3 regions of the Micromonospora sp. NPDC093277 genome follow, and region 2 is predicted to be linked to each of the others. Evidence: riboswitches for the same ligand, from Rfam matches in the RefSeq annotation. Region 2 holds a riboswitch; each other region holds the start of a gene.

Region 1 (3,751 bases), 430 kb from region 2:
CGCGTCTCGGCGAAGGCCGGATGCGGGCCGGACCGCTCGGCCAGGTCGGCGGAGGTCTCCAGCGCGGTCAGGTAGAGCTCCTCGCTGATCCGGGTGGACAGCTCCCGCGCGTCCGGGGAGTCGAACGGCAGCCGCAGCGCGAAGAACACGTCCTGCAGGCCCATCAGCCCGAGCCCGACCGGCCGCCAGCGGGGGTTGCTCGCCGCCGCCTGCGGGGTCGGGTAGTAGTTGATGTCGATGACGCGGTCCAGGAAGGTCACCGCGGTGCGTACGGTCGCCCGTAGCCGCTCCCAGTCGATGCCGCCGCCGGTCAGGTGCGCCGCGAGGTTCACCGAACCCAGGTTGCACACCGCGGTCTCGGCGTCGCTGGACACCTCGATGATCTCGGTGCACAGGTTCGACAGGTGCACCACGTTGCCCGGCTCGGCGGTCTGGTTGCACAGCCGGTTGGCCGCGTCCTTGAACGTCATCCACCCGTTGCCGGTCTGCGCGAGCGTCCGCATCATCCGCCCGTACAGCTCCCGGGCGGGCACCTGCCGCACGAAGCGTCCCTGCGCCTCCGCCGCCCGGTACGCGGCGTCGAACTCCGCCCCCCACAGGTCCGGCAGCTCGGGCACCTCGTCCGGGTCGAACAGCGACCACATCGCGTCCGCCTCGACCCGGCGCATGAACTCGTCCGGAATCCAGTTGGCCAGGTTCAGGTTGTGGGTACGCCGGGCGTCCTCGCCGGTGTTGTCGCGAAGCTGGAGGAACTCCTCGACGTCCGGGTGCCACGGCTCCAGGTAGACGCAGGCCGCGCCCTTGCGCCGGCCGCCCTGGTTCACCGCCGCGACGCTCGCGTCCAGCGTCCGCAGCCACGGCACGATGCCGTTCGACTGCCCGTTGGTGCCGCGGATCAGCGCGCCCCGGGAGCGGACCCGGGAGAACGCGATGCCGATGCCGCCGGCGAACTTGGACAGGTTGGCCACCTGCGCGTAGCGCTGGTAGATGGAGTTCAGCTCGTCGCGTGGGGAGTCGACCAGGTAGCAGGACGACATCTGGGTGTGCCGGGTGCCGGAGTTGAACAGCGTCGGTGAGCTGGGCAGGTACGCCAGGCTGGACATCAGCCGGTAGAAGTCGATCGCCTCGCCGGGGGTACGCGACAGCCCGCAGGCCACCCGCAGCAGCCAGTACTGCGGCGTCTCCAGCACCAGCCGGCTGGTCGGGTGCCGCAGCAGGTACCGGTCGTAGACGGTGCGCAACCCGAAGTACTCGAACCGCAGGTCCCCCGCCGGGTCGACGGCGTCGTCGAGCTTGCGCGCGTGGGCCGCGACGAAGGTGGCGGTCTCGTCACCGATCAGCCCCTCGGCGTGTCCGCGCCGGATCGCCTGGCTGAACGAGGCGATGCCCTGCCCGCGTACCTCCTTGTCGACGTATCCGGCCAGCAGGCGGGCGGCCAGGCGCGAGTACTGCGGTTCCTCGCCGATCAGCTCGGCCGCGGTCTGGATGGACAGCCGGTCCAGTTCGTCGGTGCTCGCACCGTCGTAGAGGCCGCTGATGGTGCGGGTCGCCACCCGCAGCGGGTCGACGTCGGTGAGGCCGTCGGTCCACCGTTCGACCGCGCGGACGATTTTGTTGACGTCGACCGGTTCGCTGTCGCCGTTGCGCTTGCGGACGTGCATCTGCGGGCGGCGCTGCCCGGGCGGGGCGGCTTCGCCCGGCACCGCGCCGGCGGCCGGGTGAACCTCGGTGACTGTCACTACGCACTCCTCGCGAGCTCGGGACCGGATGGTCCTCGGCGCGCGGGTGCGGACACCGGCGGGCACGTGCCGGCGTGGCGGTGCCCGGTGGCGTCGGCCGTCCCGCGCGGCCTCGGACCGTCGCGCGCCCCGTCGAGGGCGTGCGACGCGCTGGCAGGTCTTCGGACTCGCGGGCACGACCGGCCGGAACCGGTCTCCTACTGGCCGTCGCTTCCCGGACCACAGGTCCAGTGCTGATGACGGCGGTCGTTCCCACTCACCGCTGCGGGGCAGTCCCGGATTCCCACCGGGTTCCCTCTTGCCTCGGCCGCCCTGGAAGGACGGTCGAACCAGCTGCGTCAGACACCATATATGGTTGTGCCGCCACCCGAGCAACACCAGATGTCGCGTCGGTGTGTCGGCTTCGTCTCACCGCGGTGGCCCCGCGACCGAAGGGTCGCGGGGCCCGCCGGTGTCACCAGGTCGTGGGCTTGCCCTTCTGGTACAGCCACACGTCGAAGAAGGTGCCGAGGTTCTGCCCGGATTCCTTCTCGGCCAGCGCCATGAAGTCGGCCGTCGAGGCGTGGCTGTAGCGGTTGCCCGCCGCCCACTCGCGGAGGATGCGGAAGAAGGTCTCGTCGCCGACCTTGCCGCGCAGCGCGTGCAGGGTCATCGCGCCCCGGTTGTACGGGATGCTGCTGAACATGTCCACCGGGCCCGGGTCGGCGAGGACCGTCTGCCAGAACGACGACGACGCGGCCCGACCGTAGTTGCTGCTGCTGTTGAAGGTCGACGCGACCGACGCGCCGCCGTTGTACTCGGTGTACATCCACTGGGCGTACGTGGCGAAACCCTCGTTGAGCCAGATGTCCGACCAGCGCTCCGGCGACACGCTGTCGCCGTACCACTGGTGGGCCAGCTCGTGCGCCATGGTGCTGACGCTCGCCGCGCCGGAGAAGATCGGCTTGGTCTGCGTCTCCAGGGCGTAGCCCACGTTCGGGGCCCGGTCGATGATCGCGCCGGTCGAGGCGAACGGGTACGGGCCGAACTTCGAGGAGAAGAAGTCGATCATCTTCGGGAGCTGGGAGACGGCGCTGGCCGAGCCGGCGACCTGCCGGGGGTCGACCGCGATGTACACCGGGACCCCGCCCGCCGTGGTCGTCTCGGTCACCACGAAGTTGCCGATGGTGATCGTCGCCAGGTAGCTGGCCATCGGCTCGGTCGAGTCCCAGACGAAGGTGGTCCAGCCGTCGCTGGTCTCCTGGGAGAGGAGCTGCCCGTTGCCGACGGCGGTGAGCCCCTCCGGCACCTTGGCCGTGAAGCGGAAGGTGGCCTTGTCGGTCGGGTGGTCGTTGGTGGGCAGCCAGGCCGGCGTGCCCTGCGGCTCACCGGCGACGAAGGCGCCGTCGTCGGTCGGCACCCAGCCTTCGATCGACCCGTCCGGGTCGGTGATCACGGCCGGTACGCCGGCGTACTTCACCACCACGGTGAACGTCTGCCCGGCCTTGAGCTTCGGGCGCGGGGTGACGACCAGTTCCTGACCGTCGCGGGTGAAGGCGTGTGCGTGCCCGTTGACCGTCAGCGAGGAGATTTCCGGGCCGCGGAAGTCGAGGTTGAACTGGTCGAGGTCCTGTGTGGCGACCGCGGTGATGGTGGCGGTGGCGTCCATGAACCGGGTCGCCGGGTCGTACGAGAAGTCGAGGTCGTAGTGCTGGACGTCGTACCCGCCGTTGCCCTGGTCCGGGAAGTAGGGGTCGCCGATGCTCGGCGCGCCGGCCGAGTAACGGGGGGCGCCAGGGTTGCCCGGTGCCGCGCCGGCCGCTTCCGGTGCCACCGCAGATCCGGCGGCCACCAGTGCGACCGTGGCTATCGTGGCAGCGCGCAGGCGTGGATATGTCATGGGAGTCCTCTCGGTGGGCGTACTGGTGTCACATGAGTACGCCTATCCATCCGTACCGACGCGCCTCCGTCAAGGATCTGCAGGCCGCCCTCGCCTCCACCGGTCTGCCCAAGTGGCTCCGCCGATTGGTCAA
Region 2 (3,751 bases):
GGCTTCGCGCTCGGCTGCACCTCGCTTTTCACCTCCGCGTTGCTCACCGGCGGGGTCGGCCCATGGATGCCGTACCAGATGTTCGGCTGCGCCTGGGTCGGTATGTTCGCCGGCCTGCTTCCCGCGGCCCGCGGCCGGGCCGAGATCGGGCTTCTGGCCGGCTACGCCGCGATCGCCGGATACGGCTTCGGGTTCATGCTCAACCTGTCGTTCTGGCCGTTCTCGCTCGACCCGGGCAGTTCCATCGCGTACCAGCCCGGCCTGCCCGTGCTCGAACAGTTCCAGCGGTATCTCGTCTTCTTCAGCGTCACGTCGCTGGGATGGGACACCGGCCGGGCTGTCACCACCGCCGTGCTCGTCGTCGTCACGGGTCCAGCCGTGCTCGCCGCCTTCCGCCGCGCCGCTCGCCGCGCCAATTTCCAGGCGACCGCGACGTTCACCTCCCCGGCATCCGCCCAGGCGGGGCCGGCCGATGACGGCAACGCTCTCGGCTCGCTGCGACCGGGCTCTCCGCTTGCCGGTCACCAGCACCGCCCGTGACATCAGGGTCGGATCTGCGCCAGCTTGTTCAGTTGCTGCTACGGCTACGACTGGGCGGCTACCGCAATATCGCTCACGGCTGTGGGACCTGTGTAGTTGTGCCCGGCGTACCGGGTGCCGACACCCTGCCGCCCCGTCGCGCGACGTCAGAGCGGTGGCCGACACCCGGTGCGCCAGGTCACACCGCGGACCTAGGGTCAGGGCGCGGCGATGCTCGGCGGAGCGCCCGCGCCGAAGGACCAGCCCTCGACGCTGCCCGGAGCCGGGTTGTAGCTGGTCGCACCGGAGGTGCTGTAGGACCACGAACCGCCGGGCGGCGCGTGCCAGTACGACCAGTACGCCGTGGCCGGCGGGGTGTTGACGCACGGCTCGGTCGCGGCGGTCGGCTTGCCGTTGATCCGGCAGACGAACGCCAGTCCCCAGCGTGCGGTGCCGGTCACCGTGAAGCCGGCACCTTGGAGCGCGGCCAGCCCGGTGGCCGGATCGCCGGGGGCGCACCCGACCTGGACCCCGCCACCGAGGGCGGCGTAGTCGACCACGACGGTGACCCCCGAGGTGCCGGTGCAGCCGGCGGCCTGGGCGACCCGCGGTGCGGGCTCGACGGCGGTCAGGGCGACGGCGGTGACGGCAGCGGCCAGCAGGCCGGCGAGGCGTCTACCGGTGCCGAATCGGCGAGGGAACACGAATCCTCCTGGGTGTGGACGGGAGACGGGACAGGTCACCGGCAGGGAGGGACCGGTGCGCCGGGCATGGCGTCGGTGGCGGACAGCCGGGCGTACCCGGTGCCGGTCAGGCCGAGGACGGCCTGGGCGGTGGCGCGGGCGGCGGTGTCCGGGTCGAAGGCGCCACCGTCGAAGTCGACCGCGCCCCGGTCGGCGGGCGTGCCGGCGCAGCCGACCTGGAGCCCGGCCAGGAATACGCGGGCTCGCGCCCAGGCCAGCGGTCGGCCGCCGTCGCGCAGCGCCTGCGCGGCGAGCCCGGTGCTGTTGGCGTTCGCCGTGCCGGCCGCGTTGGCGAAGCCACCGTCGGCGCGCTGCACGGACGCCAGCCAGCGCAGCCCGGCGGCGGCGTCGGCGCGGCGCCCGGCGGCCCGCAGTGCCTGCACCGCGAGCGCGGTGGCGTCCACGTCGGACGTGCAGACCGGCTGCGCGGGCAGCAACGGGTAGCCGCCGTCGGTGCACCGGGTGCCGGCCAACCAGGCAGCGGCCGCCGGGGGTACGCCCTGAGCGGTGCGGCCCAGGGCGAGGATCGCGAAGGACTGGCTGAAGGCGTTGCTGTAGTCCCCGTACGCGGACCGGTCGGTGAATCGGCCGGCGGGCGACTGGAGGGAGCGCAGCCGGGCGATCAGGTCCACCCCGCCGACGTCGGCCGGGTCACCGCCGCGTACGTCGACGGCGAGCGCGAGCTTGGCGGTGGCGCCCGCGTACGCCTCGGTGGCACCGTCGCCGATGTAGCCGTCGCGGACGTCCGGCCGGGTGACCCAGGCCAGGGCCCTGGCGCCGGAATCGTCGGCGACACCGGCGGTGGCGAAGGCGAACACCGCGTCGAGGGTCAACCCCTGGTCGGGGTACGCGACGCCGTCGAAGACCACCTCGAAGCGTTCCCCGTCAACGAGTTGCCGGGTGAGCCAGCCCGCGGCGGCCTCCGGGCGGTCGGCGGCGCGCGCGGGCGTGGCGGATGCTGGTGTGACGAGGGTGAGCGCGGTGAGGACACCGCAGAACAGGGCGAGCACGTAGTGCCGGCTCAGGCGGACGACCATCGGAAGCGCCTTTCCGGCCCGGCGGTCGTCAGAAACCCGGCCGACCGCCGTGGGGCAGGGTCGACCGGACTCCGACCCGTGGGCCACGACGGGTGGGAAGCAGGGACGATCGCGAGTGCGGCGGGTATTCGGGCTCGCCGCCGGGGTGTCTCCCACCTCGACGGCCCACCGTTGCGGGCCAGCGCCGGATTTCGACCGGACTTCCCCCGCACGCACGCGCGTTGGTTGAGTTGTCGCGACAGTCTGATCCGCCACAGCGGCCAATGTCAATATGTGAGCCGGCGGACACATCGCGTGATCGCCGGTGAAGTTGGTGTTCTCACATCCGGGCGCCGGGCGGGTTCGGCCGCCCTTACCATCCGGGCATGACAGTGCCGTCGGAGACGCTTCGGCTCGCCGCCGATTTTCCTGCCGCCACGCATGAGCAGTGGCGGCGGTTGACTCTCGGGGTGCTGCGCAAGGCCGGCCTCGCCAGCGAGGACACCCCGACCGAGGCGGTCGAGGAACTGCTGGCACATCGCGGGTACGACGACGTGACGCTCGCACCGCTGTACACCGCCGGCGACCCGACACCGGTCCCGGGACCGCCGGGGCTGTTTCCGTTCACTCGGGGCGGGCGGGCGACCGGCGCGGTGGTGGCGGGCTGGGACATCCGGCAGCGTCACGCCGACCCGGACCCGAAGGTCACCGGTGAGGCGGTCCGCGCCGACCTGGAGAACGGGGCCACTTCGCTGTGGCTGGTGCTCGGCGAGGGCGGGATGCCGCCGGCCGGCCTGTCGGCGGCCCTGGAGGGTGTCTATCTGGACCTGGCCGGGGTGGTGCTGGACGCCGGAGCCTCCGCCGTCGAGGTGGTGCCGGCGTGGTTCGCGCTGCTGGCGGACCGGGGTGGGCCAGCAGCCGAGGTGCGGGGCAATCTCGGCGTGGACCCACTCGGCTGGCGGGCGCGCACCGGGCAGCGGTGGGACGGCCCAGCCGGCGAGTGGGCCCGCCGGTGCGCGGCCGGCTTCCCGGGCCTGCGGGCGATGACGGTCGATGCCACCGGCTATCACGACGCCGGCGGCTCGGACGCGCAGGAACTCGGCTGCGCGCTGGCTACCGGCGTGGCCTACCTGCGCGAACTCACCGACGCCGGGATGGACGTGCCGGCAGCGTTGGGGCAACTGGAGTTCCGGTACGCGGCCACCGCCGACCAGTTCGCCACCATCGCGAAGCTGCGCGCCGCTCGCCGGCTGTGGGCGCGGGTGGCGCAGGTGTGCGGCGCGCCCGAGGCGGGCGCGCAGCGGCAGCACGCGGTGACGTCCACGGCGATGATGACCGCCCGCGACCCGTGGGTGAACATGCTGCGCACCACGCTGGCCTGCTTCGCCGCCGGCGTCGGCGGCGCGGATGCGGTCACGGTGCAGCCATTCGACCACCGCCTGGGCCTGCCGGACGGCTTCGCCCGGCGGATCG
Region 3 (3,751 bases), on a different contig from region 2:
GATCCACGACCGGTGCTGCCAGGGCTTGATCACGTCAGCGGCCAGCCAACGTGCCACCGTGGAGCCGGAGATGTCGGCGACGATCCCCGCGGTGACCGCCTCGCCGGCCAACTCGGCCGCGCTCCAGCGTGACAGCGGCACCCCGCGGTCGGCCGGCAGCTCGCAGGCCAGGGCCTTGACCTGCGCCTGCTGCACCGGAGTAAACAGCGGCGGGCGGCCGGGCCGGTCCGCGTCGGCCAGCCCTTCCAGCCGGCGTTGCCAGAACCGCCGCCGCCACTTGCGCACCGTGTCCACGTGCACGTCGTGGCGGGCGGCGATCGCCGTGTTCGTGGCGCCGTCCGCGGCGGCCAGCACGATCCGTGCCCGCAGCACCAACCGATACGCGCTGGTAGACCGACGCGTCAACGCCTGCAGCGCGCCACGTTCATCAGGATCGAGGGCGATCACGTAGGGGCTTGTCGGGGGCATCGGCATGTTCTGCCACCCCACACGCCGCAGCGCCCGCACCGACACGCCGTCCCGGTTGCGGCACTATGGCAGTCGTGGCCAAGCCTCCGCCCGAGTCGACCAAGACCTCGCTACGCCAACGCCTGGGCGCTCACGCCCGCACCCACTGGCCTGCCCTCACCACGGTGTCGGTGCGCTACCGCGGCGTGTTCGCCTACGTCGACGGACAACTCGCCGACGGCACCACCCTGCCCCTGATCCGGCTGCGCTACCGCGGCTACGCCAACCAGTGGGGCTTCGCGATCTACCTCGCCAGCAAAGACAGATACGAAGACTCGTACCTGCCCAGCGGCCACACCACCGGCACCGCAGAGGAAGCACTCGACTGCGCCTGCAGCCTCCACCTCAACGACCCCACCGCCTGGACCCAACCCCCGACGAATTAACGCCGAGCAGCACTAAGGTGTGATGAATGAGGAGCGATCCGGCCCGGTTCGTTGTCGGGGACAAGCGGGCCTACCGGCAACGAGACGACGCGACCTCGGAGCGTCCGCATCTTGTCGATCATCCCGAAGAAAGCCAGCGCCCGAGTCGAGATCGCCTTCCTGGATAACCCCGATGGCCGGGTGTCCACCGTCCCTGCATCGTTAGTCATCCGTATAGAACCGGATGGCTGTAACGCCGTGCGGGGAGGGTCCTGATGCAATACGCGCAGGAAGTCGACGGCCGCGACCTGCTCGGCTGGTGGATACGGCAGCCAAACCAGCGAGACCGCCAACGGACGCGGCGACCGACAACATTACCCCCACCCGGCATCCGCTTCGCCTTCTACGGCCGGATGTCCACCGTCGACTTCCAGGATCGAGCGTCGTCGTGCCGGTGGCAGCGCAACTACGCCGACGACCTGATCGCCAGCCACGGCCGGGTCGTGACCGAATTCTTCGACGAGGGTGTCTCCCGCCGGGTGGCCTGACCGGACCGCCCGCAGGCAACACGGCTACTCGCCGCCGTGGCTGACCCGGCACGGGTGGGGCTGCGGTTTGCCTTCTACGGCCGCATGTCCACGTCGACCAGCAAGACCGGCGTCGTTGTGCCGGCGGCAGCGCAACTGCGCGGAGGACCTGGTCACCGGCCACGGCCGCATCGTGGTCGAGTTCTTCGACGAGGGTGTCTACCGCCGGGTGGCCTGGCCGGACCGGCCGCAAGCGTCACGGCTGCTCGCCGCCGTGGCGGAGCCGTGGCTGCCGCCGGTTGGTTGAGGGCTATCTGTCTTGTTGCTGGGTTCACGCGTTTGGCTTGGACGCGGACTCCTGCTGCAGTGTTGGGTCGCAAGGCAAGCAGGGCGTTGTCGGTGAAGGTGGGCTCCATAGGCGCCAGTCCGACTGACCTTCCCGCGGGCCGATCAGCCACCGCAGCGCGAACACGGTCTCTAAGGCCATAGCCTCCGGTCCGCTCACAAGCTGGTCAGCGGACCTGACCCGGGCCGATGTTGCCGCGATCGAGGCCGGTACAGCAGCGAAGAACAGCAGCCCGGTCACCGGTCAAGCGCCTTCGCCCAGCCGTTTGTGGCGTCGCCCCTGGGCGGATCGGACAACACCTCGCGTGAGCCGACACGGTGAAGCAACGTGGTCTCCGACCATGACCTAGGCCACGGTGACGATGCCGCCAGGGTTGGTTAGGGTGGCCTGGCCGTGGTGTTCGGGAAGCCGGTGTGAGACCGGTGCGGCCCTCGCCACTGTGATCGGGATGCTGGAGGCCACCGAAAGGTCACTGGGCGCATGCCTGGGAAGGCCGGCCACCGGCGCACCACCCGTCAGCCAGGAGACCGGCCACGGCACCTGCACGACCCGTCCACGAGGTGCTGGAAGGTGGTCCCGTTATGCGGTCCCCTGTGTCCTGGCGCGTTGCTGCGCCGCTGTCAGTCCTGCTCGCCCTGGTCGGCGGCTGCGCCGCGACCGGCGACAACAAGCCCGCCACCACGGCGTCCGCCGAGGCCGGGCCGGTCGAAGTCACCAACTGCGGCACGCCGGTCACGGTCACGAAGCCGCCGGCGCGGGCGGTGACGATGAATCAGTCTGCTACCGAGATCATGCTGGCGCTCGGTTTGCAGGACCGGATGGCGGGCACCGCCTTCCTCGACGACCAGGTGCTGCCCGAGTACGCCGCCGCGTACGCGAAGGTACCGGTAGTGGCCAAGGAGTATCCGTCGAAGGAGAAGCTGCTCGACATCGCGCCCGACTTCGTCTACGCCTCCTTCGCGAGCGCGTTCAGTGACGAGGGGGTCGGCGACCGCGCCGACTGGCAGAAGCTGGGCGTGGCTACGTACATCTCCGCCGCCGGTTGCCCGAAGGACACGCGGCCGGCGAGGCTGACGATGGATGACGTGTTCGCCGAGATCCGTGAGATCGCCGCGGTCTTCGGCGTAAAGGAGCGGGCCGAGACGCTGATCGCCGACCAGCAGGAGCGCATTGCGAAAGTGTCAGCGGGCGCGAAGGGCACGCGGGTGCTGTGGTGGGACGGCGGCAACGACGCGCCCAGTGCCGGCGCCTGCTGCGGCAGCCCGGCCATGATCATGTCTGCGGCCGGGGTCACCAACATCTTCGCCGACCTGAACGGCAGCTGGGCCGACACCAGCTGGGAGACCGTCGTCGAGCGCAACCCGGAGGTCATCGTGCTCATCGACGCGAGCTGGGACCGCGCCGCCGCCAAGCAAGCCTTCCTCGAAAAACACGCGACGCTCAAGGACCTGCCCGCCGTCAAGGACAAGAGGTACGTCGTCCTGGACTTCTCCTCCACCTCCGCGGGCGTGCGGAACGTGCTCGCCGTGGAGGCCCTGACCCGGGGTATCGGCGGGGTGGGCAACTGACCGCCGCTACCACCCGGCTGGCGAAGGCCCCGGCGCGGCCGGTCCGGGCGGTGCGCATGGTGGCCGTGGTGGCCGTGCTCGCGGGCGGCCTGTTGCTGTCGGTGGCCGCGGCCGTGACGGTGGGGCCGGCGGACCTGTCTCTGGGCACCGTGTGGCTGGTCATCACCGACCATCTCGGCCTGACGAGCGCCGACGTGCCGCTGCTGCGCGACCATATCGTGTGGGAACTGCGGCTGCCGAGGGTGCTGGGCGCCGCCGTGGTCGGGGCCGGGCTCGCCGCCTCCGGGGCGGTCATGCAGACCGTCACCCGCAACCCGCTCGCCGACCCGTACCTGTTGGGCGTGTCCTCCGGGGCGTCGCTGGGCGCCGTCGCCGTTCTGGTCCTGGGCCTCGGCGCGGGTGCTGCGGCGCTCACCGGGGGCGCGTTCGCGGGGGCGC

Evidence for each region. Region 2 has a riboswitch for cobalamin ahead of ACIRG9_RS07555 (peptidase). Riboswitches for the same ligand answer to the same signal wherever they lie in the genome.
Region 1: another riboswitch for cobalamin. It lies ahead of ACIRG9_RS05560 (ribonucleoside-diphosphate reductase subunit alpha); the one in region 2 lies ahead of ACIRG9_RS07555 (peptidase).
Region 3: another riboswitch for cobalamin. It lies ahead of ACIRG9_RS26885 (ABC transporter substrate-binding protein); the one in region 2 lies ahead of ACIRG9_RS07555 (peptidase).

What each region holds. Positions count from the first base shown of each region.
Region 1 covers NZ_JBIWJO010000002.1:207,011-210,761, reverse strand. The annotation lists gene ACIRG9_RS05560 (ribonucleoside-diphosphate reductase subunit alpha) at 1-1,703, opposite strand, end outside; cobalamin riboswitch at 1,874-2,088, opposite strand; gene ACIRG9_RS05555 (M1 family metallopeptidase) at 2,194-3,618, opposite strand.
Region 2 covers NZ_JBIWJO010000002.1:639,261-643,011, reverse strand. The annotation lists gene ACIRG9_RS07565 (ECF transporter S component) at 1-540, shown strand, start outside; gene ACIRG9_RS07560 (hypothetical protein) at 738-1,223, opposite strand; gene ACIRG9_RS07555 (peptidase) at 1,259-2,299, opposite strand; cobalamin riboswitch at 2,401-2,570, opposite strand; gene ACIRG9_RS07550 (methylmalonyl-CoA mutase family protein) at 2,665-3,751, shown strand, end outside.
Region 3 covers NZ_JBIWJO010000014.1:180,917-184,667, reverse strand. The annotation lists gene ACIRG9_RS26905 (helix-turn-helix domain-containing protein) at 1-474, opposite strand, end outside; gene ACIRG9_RS26900 (hypothetical protein) at 543-893, shown strand; gene ACIRG9_RS26895 (hypothetical protein) at 1,148-1,420, shown strand; gene ACIRG9_RS26890 (hypothetical protein) at 1,536-1,706, shown strand; cobalamin riboswitch at 2,123-2,296, shown strand; gene ACIRG9_RS26885 (ABC transporter substrate-binding protein) at 2,306-3,313, shown strand; gene ACIRG9_RS26880 (iron chelate uptake ABC transporter family permease subunit) at 3,382-3,751, shown strand, end outside.